4 regions of the Desulfosporomusa polytropa genome follow, and region 2 is predicted to be linked to each of the others. Evidence: riboswitches for the same ligand, from Rfam matches in the RefSeq annotation. Region 2 holds a riboswitch; each other region holds the start of a gene.

Region 1 (3,566 bases), 1.0 Mb from region 2:
TCATGTACCTTGCGAATAGAAGCAGTAATCTCAGGCGCGGCCTGCACATACCCAATCCGCCAGCCAGTAACACTAAAGGTTTTAGAGACGCTATTTACCGCGATTGTCCGCTCAGCCATCCCGGGCAGCGTCCATAAGGGAATATGCTTAGTATTGTCATAAAGAATATGCTCATAAATTTCATCATTAATTGCCAGTACATCATGTTTAATGCACAACTCGGCGATTAATTCCAGTTCCTCACGATTAAAGACCTTGCCTGTTGGATTATTGGGTGTATTAATAATGATCGCCCTGGTTTTATCCGAAAATGCAGCGATTAATTCCTCACGACTAAAATTGAACGTCGGCGGCTGTAAGCTAACATACTTAGGAACTGCACCGCAGAGAATAACATCTGCCCCATAATTCTCGTAAAAGGGTTCAAATATGATAACCTCATCGCCCGGATTAATAGTTGCCAGCAATGTAGCAATCATGCCTTCTGTCGCGCCACAACAAACTGTGAGTTGACGCTCGGGATCAATGACTACTCCATAGTCGCGCTTTACCTTGGTAGCAATGGCATCACGCAAGCCTTTCGTACCCCAGGTTATCGCATATTGATTGTGATCCTCCATGACTGCTCTGACAGCAGCCTGCTTGATAGCTTCCGGCGCTGGAAAATCCGGATATCCCTGCGCCAAATTTATCGCATTATGAGTGGCTGCAATCCGACTCATCTCCCGAATAACCGATTCCGTAAATTGTCTGGCTTTAGCTGACGCATAACCTTCTTCACTATCCTGGGTAATTTTATTCATTAATACGCTACCTCCTAATTACCGTTTGTTAAGTCTGTGAGCAAAGTAATCACCGCTTGACTGCACGATTTGAACCATGGCAATAAGAATTACTACTGTAGCCAACATAACATCAGCACGAAAGCGCTGGTAGCCATAGCGGATAGCCAAATCACCCAATCCACCGCCACCGATAGCACCTGCCATGGCAGAATAACCAATTAGACTAATCACCGTCAGCGTAAATCCTAGCACTATAGACGGCATAGATTCTGGAATAAGCACCTTCAAAATAATCTGGCCAGTTGATGCTCCCATCGACTGTGCAGCCTCAATTAAGCCTGCATCCACTTCTTTAATTGCTGACTCAACAACCCGGGCGAGAAATGGAATAGCCGCAATACTAAGTGGCACAATGGCAGCATTTGTGCCGATAGATGTACCCACAATAATCCGGGTAAAAGGAATAATAGCTACCATCAGAATAATAAAAGGCGTTGATCTGGCAGCATTCACTATGGCTCCCAATGTCTGATTAAATATAAGATTTTCCTTAATATGACCTTTGCCTGTTACCACCAGGACAACCCCTAAGGGAATTCCAAAAAGCGCTGATACCAGCGAGGAAACAGCCACCATGTAAAATGTTTCTCCTAGTCCCTCAACCAGCAACATGAGCATGTCTTGCGACATAACCAATCACCTCTGTTCTCAAATCTAGATCCTGCATATAACGTAGTGCATTTTGGATATCTTCGTCCTTCCCTGATAGCTCAATCAAGAGCGTACCATAAGGAATATCCTGCAAATGATCAATATTGCCTGATATAATATTTACATCTACAGCAAACCGGCGAATAAGTCCAGCTATAAATGGTTCATTGGTCGCTTCCCCGAAAAAAGATAACCTCATAACAAGATTTCCACCAACTATTGGCGCTTCTGACAACAGCTTTGCTAATGTATCTGGGACTTTGTTATTTACTACTGCTTTAATAAAATCCTGCGCGGTTGCTGATTGTGGATTAGTAAACACATCAAATACTTTACCGATTTCAACCAACTGTCCCCCTTCAATAACGGCAACTTTGTCACAAATCGCTTTAATAACATGCATCTCATGAGTTATTAGAACAATAGTCAGACCTAGTTTTTTATTTATATCTTTCAACAGCGCCAAAATGGATTCTGTAGTCTGCGGATCAAGCGCCGAGGTTGCCTCATCACATAAGAGCACCTTAGGCTCACTAGCTAATGCCCTGGCAATACCTACCCGCTGCTTCTGCCCACCACTAAGTTGGGCTGGATAAACATCTCGCTTGTCTGTCAGGCCAACTAATTCTAATAAAGGTTCTACTTTTTTTTCTCGTTCAGCCCGGTTGATACCAGCTAATTCCAATGGAAAAGCTACATTTTCAAGTACAGTGCGTGCCGAAAGTAGATTAAAGTGCTGAAAAATCATCCCCATACGTTTACGAGCTTCTCGTAACTCGCCCTCAGATAAGGTGATCATATCTTGACCATCAACCAATACCCGGCCAGCAGTAGGGCGTTCCAGCAGATTAATACAACGAATCAGCGTGCTTTTCCCGGCACCGCTTTTACCAATAATACCAAAAATTTCACCCTGCTCTATTTCAAGAGACACATTATCAAGTGCATTTACAGGGCCTGATTCTCCCTGATATACCTTCTGTAATTCAGTTAACATAATCATATTTATATGGTTCCTCCTTTACTTCCTGAAAATAAAAAAGCCTCTTCACAGAAGAAGAGACATAATTAACTAACTATGCTATTCTTCATCTGCCAGGCCCTTACGGGCTTCTGCAGGAATTGGCACCGTTTCGCCTATACAAATGCGTATATGCGATGGTTGCCGCGGCTTCATAGGGCCAGTCCCTCAGCCAACTCTTGATGAAAAATCACTGTATTCAGTTCTTGGAGTTATATTAGCACAAGGTCTAAATGCTGTCAAGGAAAAATTGTAAAGTTGTTATGCTTGCAACAATCTAAACTTTGCGACAACAAAAAACACCTACCAAATAGTAGGTGTTTCAATCAACCAGCAACTTCCTAATCTCCCAGGCCAATCCAACCAAGTACCTTCGGCTACTACGAACGTCCATAGCACCCCATCTGCTTCGTTGTCACTGCGGGCGTCCCCTCCGACGTACTTCCAGTACGACTACGGCGACGTCCTCGCTCCGCCTAGCACCTGGGGCACTCTGAACGTTCTAAACTTTAAGGCAATAAAAAAACACCTACATATATAGTAGGTGTTTTAAAATTAACCAGCAACTTCCTAATCTCCCAGGCCGTTTCCAACCAAGTACCTTCGGCGTTTGTGGGCTTAACTACTGTGTTCGGTATGGGAACAGGTGGAGCCCCACAGCTATCGTCACTGGATATAGTTACGGCTGTTGATAACGCACCATCTGCGTCGTTGTCGCTCCGGGCGTTCCCTCCGACGTACTTTCCAGTACGACTCCGGGTACGTCCTCACTCCGCCTAGCATATGTCACGTTCTGAACAGTCTAAGGCAATACATTGTATTCCCTGAAAACTTCACAGAAGAAAGACTGCGTATTAGGATTCATTGATGTTTGCACTTCATGCAAACGAGGTTTTAAGTCAAGTCCTCGGCCTATTAGTACCAGTCAGCTGCATGGATTACTCCACTTCCACATCTGGCCTATCTACCTTGTAATCTGCAAGGGGCCTTACTTCTTTCGAATGACAGACCTCATCTTAAGGCTGGTTTCACGCTTAGATGCTTTCAGC
Region 2 (3,566 bases):
ATAAATACCAGGAGTTTGTTTTTTGTGGATATGGGGAGCCGATGATGCGTACCTATGACATCATTGAGATATGTAAGCGGCTCAAAACGGCGCATGGTCTGCCAATTCGTATAAATACAAATGGACACGCCAATTTGATCTGCGGCAGGGATATTACGCCGCAACTAACAGGATTAGTGGACGCTATCTCCATAAGTATGAATGCCAAAAACCGCAAAGAATATCAGCAAATATGTCTATCGCAATATGGTGAAAAGGCCTATGATGCTATGCTGGATTTTGCCGCTAAGTGTAGAAGCCATATTCCCAGAGTAGGGTTATCAATTGTTGACATTATGCCGAAAGAGGACATTCAGGTTTGTCGGAAAATTGCCGAAAAAATTGGTGTTGCTTTTAAAGTCAGGCATTTTGTTAATGCTGATAATAAATAAACTGAGTCAGAGAGCAGTCTCTGACTCAGTTTATTTCCCTGATTACTCTTTCAGCGCCTGTGCTAAATCGGCAATGATGTCTTCGACATCTTCAATACCGACTGACAAGCGCAGCAGACAGTCACTGATGCCCAGATGTTCGCGGATAGTAGCCGGGATGTCAGCATGGGTTTGCAGCGTTGGAAAGGTAATTAGCGATTCGACACCGCCCAAGCTCTCGGCAAATTGGAGAACCTTTACTTTGCGTAATACTTGTGCAGGCAGGCTGGGATGGTCTACAACAAAGGATAACATGCCGCCATAACCAGATGCTTGAGATTCTTGAATTTCTTTGCCTGGGTGGTCTGGAAGGCCGGGATAATAGACCTTGGTGACGTTCGGGTGAACAGAAAGCCATTTGGCAACAACCAAGGCATTTTCTTCCTGTTGGCGTAATCGAAGCGCAAGCGTTTTAAGGCCGCGTAGGAGCAGCCAGCTGTCCTGCGGTCCGAGGATGGCGCCAGTGGCATTTTGAATAAAACCAATTCTTTCACAGAGGGCGGGATCGCCGGCAACGACCAAGCCACAGACCACATCATTGTGTCCAGATAAATATTTACTGCCACTGTGGATGACAATATCAGCGCCAAGCGTCAGGGGACGCTGCAGGTAGGGCGATAAAAAGGTATTATCAACAATGACATGAATGGGCTGGGCATTATTGGCGCGAGCGATAGACGTTATCGCCCTGATATCAGCAATTTTCATCAGGGGGTTGGTAGGTGTCTCAAGCAAGATGGCTTTGGTTGATGACTGAAGTGCTTGGCGCACTTGGTGAAGATCACTAGTATCAACGAAAGTGGCAGACAGACCAAATTGGGCAAATAGTTTATCTATAATGCGGTACGTACCGCCATAGCAATCTTCGGTAATGATTAAATGATCGCCAGGACGGTACAACATAAGAATGGCTGTAATGCCTGCCATGCCTGAGGCAAAAGCAAAGCCGGCATGGCCTTCTTCAAGAGTTGCCAGGGCTTCTTCGACTGCTTTGCGCGTGGGGTTTTGGCTGCGGGAATAGTCATAGCCGGTGCTGTGGCCAAGTTCAGGGTGACGGAAGGTGGCTGTCTGATAAATCGGGGTGCTGATGGCACCGGTAGTTTTATCGGTGACTAGTCCTGCCTGGGCAATCTTGGTAGAAATTTTCATAAACTATCATCTCCTATATTGATAAAGGTAAAAACAAAAAAAACGACTCTTCCGCAAGAAGAGTCGCCTATATACGCAAATAACTCATCTTCCGGATTGCTCCGCTGGATTTAGCACCTTGCATAGAATGCCGGTTGCCGGGTGTCATAGGGCCAGTCCCTCGACCACTCTTGATAAGTTTAGTATTCTGTTGTGAATTTATTGATTTTTATTTTGACATAGTTGAAGCTGATTTGTCAATAGAATTTCTAAAAGTATTACATATATTTTTTATCCAGATGGAAAGCATAACTTTCCCTGGATTGAACGACTGAGTCTTTTCTTATTGACGATAGTAAAGAAACCAGATATGATGATTTACAAGAAATAATTTATACGAGAATTAGGGAGGAGGCAGTGTCTGTGAATGATCGTAGCGATATTCAGGCGTTAATTGATAAAGCGGAAACAACCCATGACCTTACGAAAGATGAACTTGTTATTTTGTTGAAAGATCGTCAATATGAAGCAGAGGTGTTTGCCGCCGCCGACAGGGTACGACAAAAGTATGTGGGCGATGAAGTTCATTTGCGTGGTCTTATTGAATTTTCCAACAGATGCAAGCAAAATTGCTTGTATTGTGGTCTGCGGCGTGATAACAGTAAGGTTAAGCGTTATCGGTTGGAGGAGGACACCATTATCGATTTTGCTGTTAAAGCCAAATCATACGGTTATCGCACAGTGGTGTTGCAGTCAGGTGAAGATGAATGGTTTGATGTCGATAAAATAACGTATATAGTAAAAAAAATCAAAGAACTTGGTTTGGCCATTACGCTTAGTGTTGGTGAGAAATCAAAGGAAGTTTATCAAGCTTACCGCGATGCGGGCGCTGACCGGTATCTGCTAAGAATCGAGACAACAGACAAAGAATTATATGAAAAATTAGATCCTGGTATGAGCTGGGATAACCGGATAAGATGCCTGTACGATTTAAAAGAACTAGGTTTTGAGCTTGGTTCAGGCTGTCTTGTAGGTATACCTGGCCAGACTATAGAATCACTGGCCGATGATATTCTTTTTTTCAAGGAAATTGATGCTGACATGATTGGGGTAGGGCCATTTATTCCCAATCCTGATACGCCCTTAGCTGATGAAGCTGGTGGTACGTTTGAATTAAGTACCAAGGTTATGGCGCTGATTCGTCTCTTGTTGCCTGATATTAACATTCCGGCGACAACGGCGATGGAATCCTTAAACCCCGAGGGGCGGGTGCTGGCGCTGCAGCGGGGGGCTAATGTAGTCATGCCTAACGTCACAGAAGGAGAATATCGTCAATTGTATCTTCTTTATCCGGGGAAAATATGTATTAACGACACGCCAGCCCATTGCCGTTCGTGTATTACCGGTAAAATTACGGGTATTGGCCGGAAAGTTTCGGAGACTCATGGTTTCCGTGCTAAACGTGCCAAACAGTTATAGAGGGGATTGTACGAATGAGTAAAGGTATTACAGAGGAAGTGCTTGCTCTAATTGAACAGGCTGTGAAGGATATAAACTTTGGCTCGGTTACTTTGGTGCTTCAGGACTCGCGAATCATTCAAATGGAAAAGCTAGAGAAAATTCGGTTTGGTGAGCAACCGGTTAAGGGAGCGAATAAGACGACTGCTGCAATTAGTTTTAAGACACGGATTTTACAGTCAGTCAGCGGCATGGAGTATGGGAAGGTGGCTATCCAAATCCAAGCCGGGCAGATTATGCAGGTCGAAAGAACAGAGAAGTACCGGGTAGGAAAATTGACAGGCGTATACGGCGACGGAATTTAATAAATACGGCAATGAACCCTAGACGGTTTGTTGCCGTATTTATTTAATGAGTTTCAAATGAACGGGACTTGTAATGTAAGGAGAAGATATAAAAAGAGGTCAAAAATATAATTAAAAATACAAACGTCCTCGCGAAAAACACACG
Region 3 (3,566 bases), 1.7 Mb from region 2:
AGGGAAAATCACCTATGAACGCACTAAAACTGGTATTAAATAGGAGTCAATGATGTCTTTAGGTCAAAACATTGTTATGGGAGTTAGTGGTGGAATCGCAGCCTACAAGGCAGTTGAGGTTGTCAGCCGTTTGAAAAGAGCGGGTTGTAACGTCAACGTTATCATGACCAAAGCGGCCACAGAGTTTGTCACACCGTTAACTTTTCGTGAACTTAGCGGTAATCCGGTAGTAACTGATATGTGGGAAGAGCCCAAAACTTGGAACGTGCAGCACATTGCCTTAGCTAACTGGGCGGATGTGTTTCTTGTTGTACCTGCTACCGCCAATATTATTGGGAAAATAGCCAATGGTATTGCTGATGATATGCTTACCACTACCATTATGGCTACAAAAGCCCCAATAATAGTAGCACCGGCTATGAATACCAATATGTATCTCAACCCGGTTACTCAGCAGAACTTAACCAAATTGGCAGGGTTAGGTTATCATATTATAGAACCTGCTGTCGGCTTATTGGCATGTGGTGTTGAGGGACCAGGCCGTTTACCAGAACCGTTAGTAATCGTCGATAAAGTTATTGCTTTGTTGCAAAACTGCCGAGATTTGCAAGGCAAACGTATATTGATTACAGCGGCCGGTACGCGTGAGGCCATTGACCCTGTCAGATATATTGGTAACCGTTCGAGCGGTAAGATGGGATACGCTCTTGCCGGGGTAGCAGCTAGACGGGGCGCTGAAGTCATACTTGTTTCTGGTCCATCAAGCCTACCAACTCCACTGGGGGTAACTATTAAACGAGTAGAAACAGCGGCTCAAATGCAGGCTGCTGTTCTTGACGAATTTGATACTGTCGATATTGTAATCAAAGCTGCAGCTGTTGCAGATTACCGACCTGAAATGGTAGCTGAACAAAAAATCAAGAAGACAGGGGATACCTTAACCATTAATCTCGTTAGAAATCCAGATATTTTATTTGAGTTGGGGCAAAAGAAAAAACAGCAATTATTAATTGGCTTTGCTGCTGAAACCGAAGACCTTATGACTCACGCCCAGGAGAAATTAACCAAGAAAAATCTTGACATGATTGTTGCTAATGATGTGACCCTCCCTGGAGCTGGTTTCAATATTGATACCAACATTGTAAAAATTATACATAAAAACGGTGATATAGAAGAACTACCGCAGCTTAGCAAACAGCAAATAGCAGAAATTCTTATAGACAAAATTGACAAAATGCTGACAAAATCTACTTGATTTTTTTTTATATTTAGTTTAAAATTTCTTTGATGTGACAATTGCATATACTATACTCATCAAGAGTTGGTGGAGGGACTGGCCCGATGAAACCGCGGCAACCATTTAGCATATTTATGCTAAAAACGGTGCCAATTCCGGCGGTAAACCGCGAGATGGGAGTGAAAAATCACACCTCCCTTTGTGGGAGTTTCTTTTTTTAGTAACTAGTTAGGAGGGATTATATTTATGGCAACAAAACGTGTGCTGTTTACATCAGAGTCTGTAACTGAAGGCCATCCGGATAAGATTGCTGACCAAATTTCCGACAGTGTGCTTGACGCTATTATAGCTCAAGATCCTGAGGCCCGAGTAGCCTGTGAAACATTAGTTACTACTGGTATTGTACATGTAGTAGGTGAGATCAGCACTAAGTGCTATGTTGACATTCCCAAAATTGTGCGTGAAACTATTAAAAGTATTGGTTACACGCGTGCCAAGTATGGTTTTGATGGCGAAACCTGCGGTGTCTTACTATCTATTGACGAACAATCGGTTGATATTGCTTTGGGTGTAGACAAGGCGCTTGAAGCCAAGCAGGGTGACATGGATGCCATTGATGCTATTGGCGCCGGTGACCAAGGCATGATGTTCGGTTACGCTACTAACGAAACCCCGGAATTTATGCCGTTGCCAATCGCCTTAGCACATAAAATGGCACGTCGATTGTCCGAAGTTCGTAAAAATGGCGATCTGAGTTATCTGCGCCCAGATGGTAAAACTCAGGTCACTGTTGAATATGAAGATGGCAAACCGGTACGGGTTGATACCATCGTAATTTCAACTCAGCATAGTCCTGACGTTGATCGGGAAACTATTGAAAAAGACCTTATAGCTAACGTAATAAATCCCATAGTTCCCCAAGAGCTATTAGATGCCAAAACCAAATACTATATTAACCCAACCGGTCGATTTGTCGTGGGTGGCCCGCAAGGCGATTCAGGCTTAACCGGACGTAAAATAATAGTTGATACCTATGGCGGTATGGCTCGGCATGGCGGCGGTGCTTTTTCCGGTAAAGATCCCACAAAAGTTGACCGGTCTGGTGCTTATGCGGCCCGCTATGTTGCTAAAAATGTAGTTGCTGCAGGACTAGCCGACAAATGCGAAATTCAATTGGCCTATGCCATTGGCATCGCTCGTCCAGTATCTGTTATGGTGGAAACTTTTGGGACTGGTAAAATTCCAGAAGATAAAATTGTTGCACTTATCAACAAGCATTTTGACTTACGACCTGCGGGTATAATTAAGTCGCTTGATCTTAGACGTCCTCTTTATCGTCAGACTGCTGCCTATGGCCACTTTGGTCGTACTGATGTAGATTTGCCTTGGGAACACATTGATAAAGCCGAACTTCTTCGCAAAGAGGCCAATATCTAAACTTATTAATTAATGGTCAATGGTAATACTAATATTGCTGGACATTCAATTCAGTTTAAAGGAGGTATTTCATTGGCTGCTCAAAAAAATATTACAGAATCTGTTTACCACGTTGGCGGTCTTAAAGGTGACCACTGCCGGGATCGTATTGAACATACGTTATCCCACCTTTATGGTGTTTCCTCAGTTAAGGTGGACATGGCTTCCCAGCAAGTTGTGGTTAGCCACGATGAAACTGTAAATTCTAGCGGATATATTGAAGAGACATTACAATCACTTGGCTATTCAGTTCAAGAATAGGAGTAAGTAACCAAATGAAACTTCATTTTTCTCCGCTAAGAAGACGCCGGATTAAACGTTTTTTTAAACGTTTGCCGATGGACACCGGGCTTGATTGGGAAATGGCCGCTCATTACCAGGAAAAACCGGTAGCAGGTATTTGATAGTTAAAAGCGAATATATACTTTTAGTTAAAAAGGGGACTGAACAAGTCCTCTTCTCTTTATCTAAATAAGAAATGAACTTTAGGTGAAAAAATGTCAAATACCGCTCAAATAATTGTAAATATTCCCACCCGCAGCATTAATAAACCCTTTTCTTATCTTATTCCCGCCCATTTATCATTTGTGGCTATAGGCTGGCGTGTGCTTGTGCCATTTGGTAATAGGAAGATAGAGGGCTTTATTGTCGGCTTAGAGGAGGAAAATATCCCAGACTTAAAGTCCATTCTTGATGTTCTAGATGATTATCCATGGTTTGATAATAATATGTTAGAAACTGCCAAATGGCTAAGTAACTATTACCTATGCTCTTTAGCTGAAGCAATGCGGCTGTTTATTCCTGGTCAATCAGGCATTAAAACTCAAAAAGCTTATCAGGCACCGCTTGTGCT
Region 4 (3,566 bases), 2.5 Mb from region 2:
AATAAAGAACAACTCTTTTATACCCTTATAAAGGAACGCAGTGCTAATTTTGAAATCGAACTTGGACAAATAGCAGCGCTTACTGAGACTCCGTTAAACAAAGTAACAAAGGCTATTAAGGTATTTTTAGAATTTTATATTGCTAATGGTGACTTGTGGCGAGTGCTTATGCACGAGATGCGAGGCTTAGGCCATGAAGAACCGTCAAGTTTTACTGCTGCCCAGCGTGAAAAGTATCGCGAAATATTTATTCATACCATCGGGATATTACAAACTATCTTACAAGAAGGTATTGAGCAGGGAAGTATCCGTAATTGTGATATACATAAAGCTGCTCATGGTTTATTCAGCGTCATTGTTATGACAGTATTCCAGGGTTTTGTTGAGGATAACAGTGACTCCCTTGATAAGGCAGCTAACGGTATTGCTGATGTCTTCCTTTATGGCGTTGTTGCGCGCTAAAAAAGGGCTGTGGAAAAACTTATAATAAGTTATCCACAGCCCTGCTTGCTTAGATCGTACATAGCCTCTTTTGAAAGAATTAAAATGCTGGTACAATGGCACCTTGATATTTTTCATTAATAAACTTCTTAACTTCTTCAGATGTTAAGGCTTTAGTTAATTTTTGGATTTCAGGACGGTTTTCATCGCCTTTGCGGACAGTAAGGATATTAACATAGGGAGAGTCCTTTTGTTCAATAAACAGAGCATCTTTACTGGGGACAAGCTTAGCTTCTAGTGCATAGTTAGTATTAATGACGGCTAAAGTAAGATCATCAAGTGAACGAGGTAGTTGCGCAGCTTCAAGCTCGCGGATTTTTACATTTTTGGGATTATCGGTGATATCGCTAATAGTAGCAGTAACACCTGCACCATCTTTGAGTTTAATAATGCCGGCTTTGGCTAGCAGGGCTAGTGCACGGCCGCCGTTGGTGGGATCATTGGGGATGCCGATTGCTGCACCGGTTTGCAGGTCATTCAGGTTCTTGACTTTCTTGGAGTAGATACCCATCGGTTCAATATGTACGGCAGCGGTGTAGGTCAGATCAAGCTTGCGTTCAGCGCTGAATTTGGTCAGATAGGGGATGTGCTGGAAGAAGTTAGCGTCTAGTTCTTTTTCAGCCACAGCCATGTTGGGACGGACATAGTCGCTCATCTCGACAATAACCAGGTTGATGCCTTCTTTTTCAAGCAGTGGTTTGACAACATTGAGAATTTCAGCATGCGGTACGGCAGTTGCGCCAACTTTAATGGTTTTCTTATCTGCGGCTGACGGAGCAGGGGTGCTCTTGCTGCCACAACCAGCGATAAAGGTAGAAAAGGCTAATAATGCAATCATTACTAACAGGGTAAACTTTTTCATAGAATAATTCCTCCTAATACTTATCTCTAATCTCTAATAATAATGACTAGATGATCCTCCTTTCGTGAAAAGTAGTAAGCCTCTTCGGCAGTCCGAAGAGGCTTGTTGTCCAGTTCTTCATCTGCCAGGAGGTAATCCTGTGGAATTGGCACCGTTCGCAAATACGATGGTTGCCGCGGCGTCATTGGGCCATTCCCTCAGCCAGCTCTTGATGAACAATATTTAATTTTATGAATTTTATATTAACATGACTACGAAAGACTGTCAACAGAAAAAGTGGTGTAAAAAAACGGGAATTTTACAAAAGACGTTTTAATTAAATAAAGATGGAAAGTATTAAAGAAGGAAAATCCGGGAAAATAGCGAATAAATATAAAAATAGCAAGTACTTATAGGGAGGCTAGTAGTTATGCCTGCAAATCCTAAATTAAAAGATAGGCTTACCGATCAGTTGTTTAGAGGGATTTTATCGCTAAACAGTGAGGAGGAATGTTATCAATTTTTTGAAGACGTATGCACAATTGGGGAACTTAAAGCTATGGCTCAGCGGCTGGAAGTGGCGCGACTGTTAAAAGCAGGCGTTATTTATGATGATATTGTTGCTGCAACCGGTGCGAGTACAGCAACAATCAGCAGAGTTAAGCGTTGTCTGTATTATGGTGCCGATGGCTATAAAATGGTGTTGGATAAAGTAGATAACAGCTGATTAGAATGGAGTGTACACAATGAACAGGAATAATTTTGTGCCGCAAATTCCTTATGGAACACGTGATCTGCTGCCGCGAGAAGCAAAACAAAAACGCATTGTGGAAGGAGCTCTTGCTGAGCTGTTTTCCTGTTGGGGTTATGATGAAGTGGTGACGCCAACTTTTGAATATATGGAAACTATAACACTAGGTACAGGCAACGCTATCCAGGAGCATGTGTTTAAATTTTTTGATAAGAATAATCGTACGTTAGCGCTGCGTCCTGATATGACAACACCCATTGCGCGGGTAGCTGCGACAAGATTTAAAGAAAGGCCGCTGCCGCTCAGATTATTTTATCTTACTAATGTATTTCGGCATGAGCAAGCGCAAGCTGGACGACAGTGTGAATTTTACCAGGCAGGGATTGAACTTTTAGGAGCCCCGGGGCCAGCAGCTGATGCGGAGATTATCGCATTGGCGGTTGAAGCCATGCTGGAGGCCGGTTTAACCAATTTTCAGATTGGTTTAGGCCAAGTTGCTTTCATTAACGGCCTTATGGACGAGAGTGGCTTAAGTCCGCAGGAGCAGCAAAAAGTAAAATATGCTATGGTTACCCGTGATTTGGTGGGATTGGGTGAGGTTTTGGCCCAAAGCGGTATTAGTCAGGCAGCCAGGGAACTATTGCAACAAATTCCCCTCTTACATGGGCGAGAGGATATGCTTAATACTGCTTACCGACTTGTTGCTAACGAACGAAGCCGCTCTGCACTTGATAATCTGGCTGACATTCATAAGCTTTTAGCAGGCTATGGCGTTGACCGGTATGTCAACTTTGACTTGGGCATCATTCGCGATTTTGATTATTATACTGGTATGGTCTTTGAGGGCTATACACCAGGTTTGGGCTTTCCCCTATGCGGCGGTGGTCGTTATGATACCATGTTGGCTTCTTTCGGTGTTGCCAATCCAGCCACAGGTTTTGCCCTGGGAATCGAACGAATGCTGCTGGCACTAGAGCGTCAAGGCATTGACGTTAGTGTTCGCGGTAAAGATATATACATTGCTTGGGCCGAGGGGAAACTGTCTGAGGCTATTGAAGCGGCCAAGCAGTATCGCAAAGCAGGCCGTCGAACAGAACTGGCGCTTTCTGGGTGTTCAAAAACGGCAGCACAAACGGCGGCTACTGAACAAGGCTATGAAGAACTGATCTATATTGAATAAACGCGTTAAACAGGTTGTTGCTGCGCTTACTGCCCGGATTGACGAAAGTGATAAAGAATTTGTCGATAAATACCTAAATAAAGCGCAGGCTGCCTTGTTTTGGCAGATGGATCTGCCTGACCAGCGACATGCTTTGAATGTAGCATATACAGCATGTAAGCTTGCGGCTGATCAAGCAGCTGTTGATCAACAACTACTTATAAAGTGTGCGCTCTTGCACGATGTCGGCAAGGTTAAAGGTGACGTTAGTACTGCTGATAAGATTATTACTGTGATTTTAGATACGTTTGCGG

What was found. Region 2 has a riboswitch for S-adenosylmethionine ahead of ACZ449_RS27650 (trans-sulfuration enzyme family protein). Riboswitches for the same ligand answer to the same signal wherever they lie in the genome.
Region 1: linked by a shared signal. The riboswitch ahead of ACZ449_RS22630 (methionine ABC transporter ATP-binding protein) and the one ahead of ACZ449_RS27650 (trans-sulfuration enzyme family protein) in region 2 are both predicted to bind S-adenosylmethionine.
Region 3: linked by a shared signal. The riboswitch ahead of metK (methionine adenosyltransferase) and the one ahead of ACZ449_RS27650 (trans-sulfuration enzyme family protein) in region 2 are both predicted to bind S-adenosylmethionine.
Region 4: linked by a shared signal. The riboswitch ahead of ACZ449_RS13175 (MetQ/NlpA family ABC transporter substrate-binding protein) and the one ahead of ACZ449_RS27650 (trans-sulfuration enzyme family protein) in region 2 are both predicted to bind S-adenosylmethionine.

What each region holds. Positions count from the first base shown of each region.
Region 1 is NZ_AP042400.1:4,465,285-4,468,850, reverse strand. It holds gene ACZ449_RS22640 (pyridoxal phosphate-dependent aminotransferase) at 1-803, opposite strand, end outside; gene ACZ449_RS22635 (methionine ABC transporter permease) at 822-1,475, opposite strand; gene ACZ449_RS22630 (methionine ABC transporter ATP-binding protein) at 1,444-2,499, opposite strand; SAM riboswitch class I at 2,582-2,706, opposite strand; rRNA gene rrf (5S ribosomal RNA) at 3,075-3,191, opposite strand; rRNA gene ACZ449_RS22620 (23S ribosomal RNA) at 3,413-3,566, opposite strand, start outside.
Region 2 is NZ_AP042400.1:5,500,631-5,504,196, forward strand. It holds gene ACZ449_RS27645 (TatD family nuclease-associated radical SAM protein) at 1-431, shown strand, start outside; gene ACZ449_RS27650 (trans-sulfuration enzyme family protein) at 474-1,619, opposite strand; SAM riboswitch class I at 1,701-1,799, opposite strand; gene hydE ([FeFe] hydrogenase H-cluster radical SAM maturase HydE) at 2,022-3,077, shown strand; gene ACZ449_RS27660 (DUF2292 domain-containing protein) at 3,092-3,421, shown strand.
Region 3 is NZ_AP042400.1:1,597,503-1,601,068, forward strand. It holds gene rpoZ (DNA-directed RNA polymerase subunit omega) at 1-43, shown strand, start outside; gene coaBC (bifunctional phosphopantothenoylcysteine decarboxylase/phosphopantothenate--cysteine ligase CoaBC) at 53-1,255, shown strand; SAM riboswitch class I at 1,309-1,417, shown strand; gene metK (methionine adenosyltransferase) at 1,484-2,674, shown strand; gene ACZ449_RS09290 (heavy-metal-associated domain-containing protein) at 2,747-2,974, shown strand; gene ACZ449_RS09295 (hypothetical protein) at 2,989-3,117, shown strand; gene priA (primosomal protein N') at 3,211-3,566, shown strand, end outside.
Region 4 is NZ_AP042400.1:2,396,977-2,400,542, reverse strand. It holds gene ACZ449_RS13180 (TetR/AcrR family transcriptional regulator) at 1-462, shown strand, start outside; gene ACZ449_RS13175 (MetQ/NlpA family ABC transporter substrate-binding protein) at 542-1,363, opposite strand; SAM riboswitch class I at 1,478-1,581, opposite strand; gene ACZ449_RS13170 (YerC/YecD family TrpR-related protein) at 1,773-2,069, shown strand; gene hisZ (ATP phosphoribosyltransferase regulatory subunit) at 2,089-3,273, shown strand; gene ACZ449_RS13160 (HDIG domain-containing metalloprotein) at 3,266-3,566, shown strand, end outside.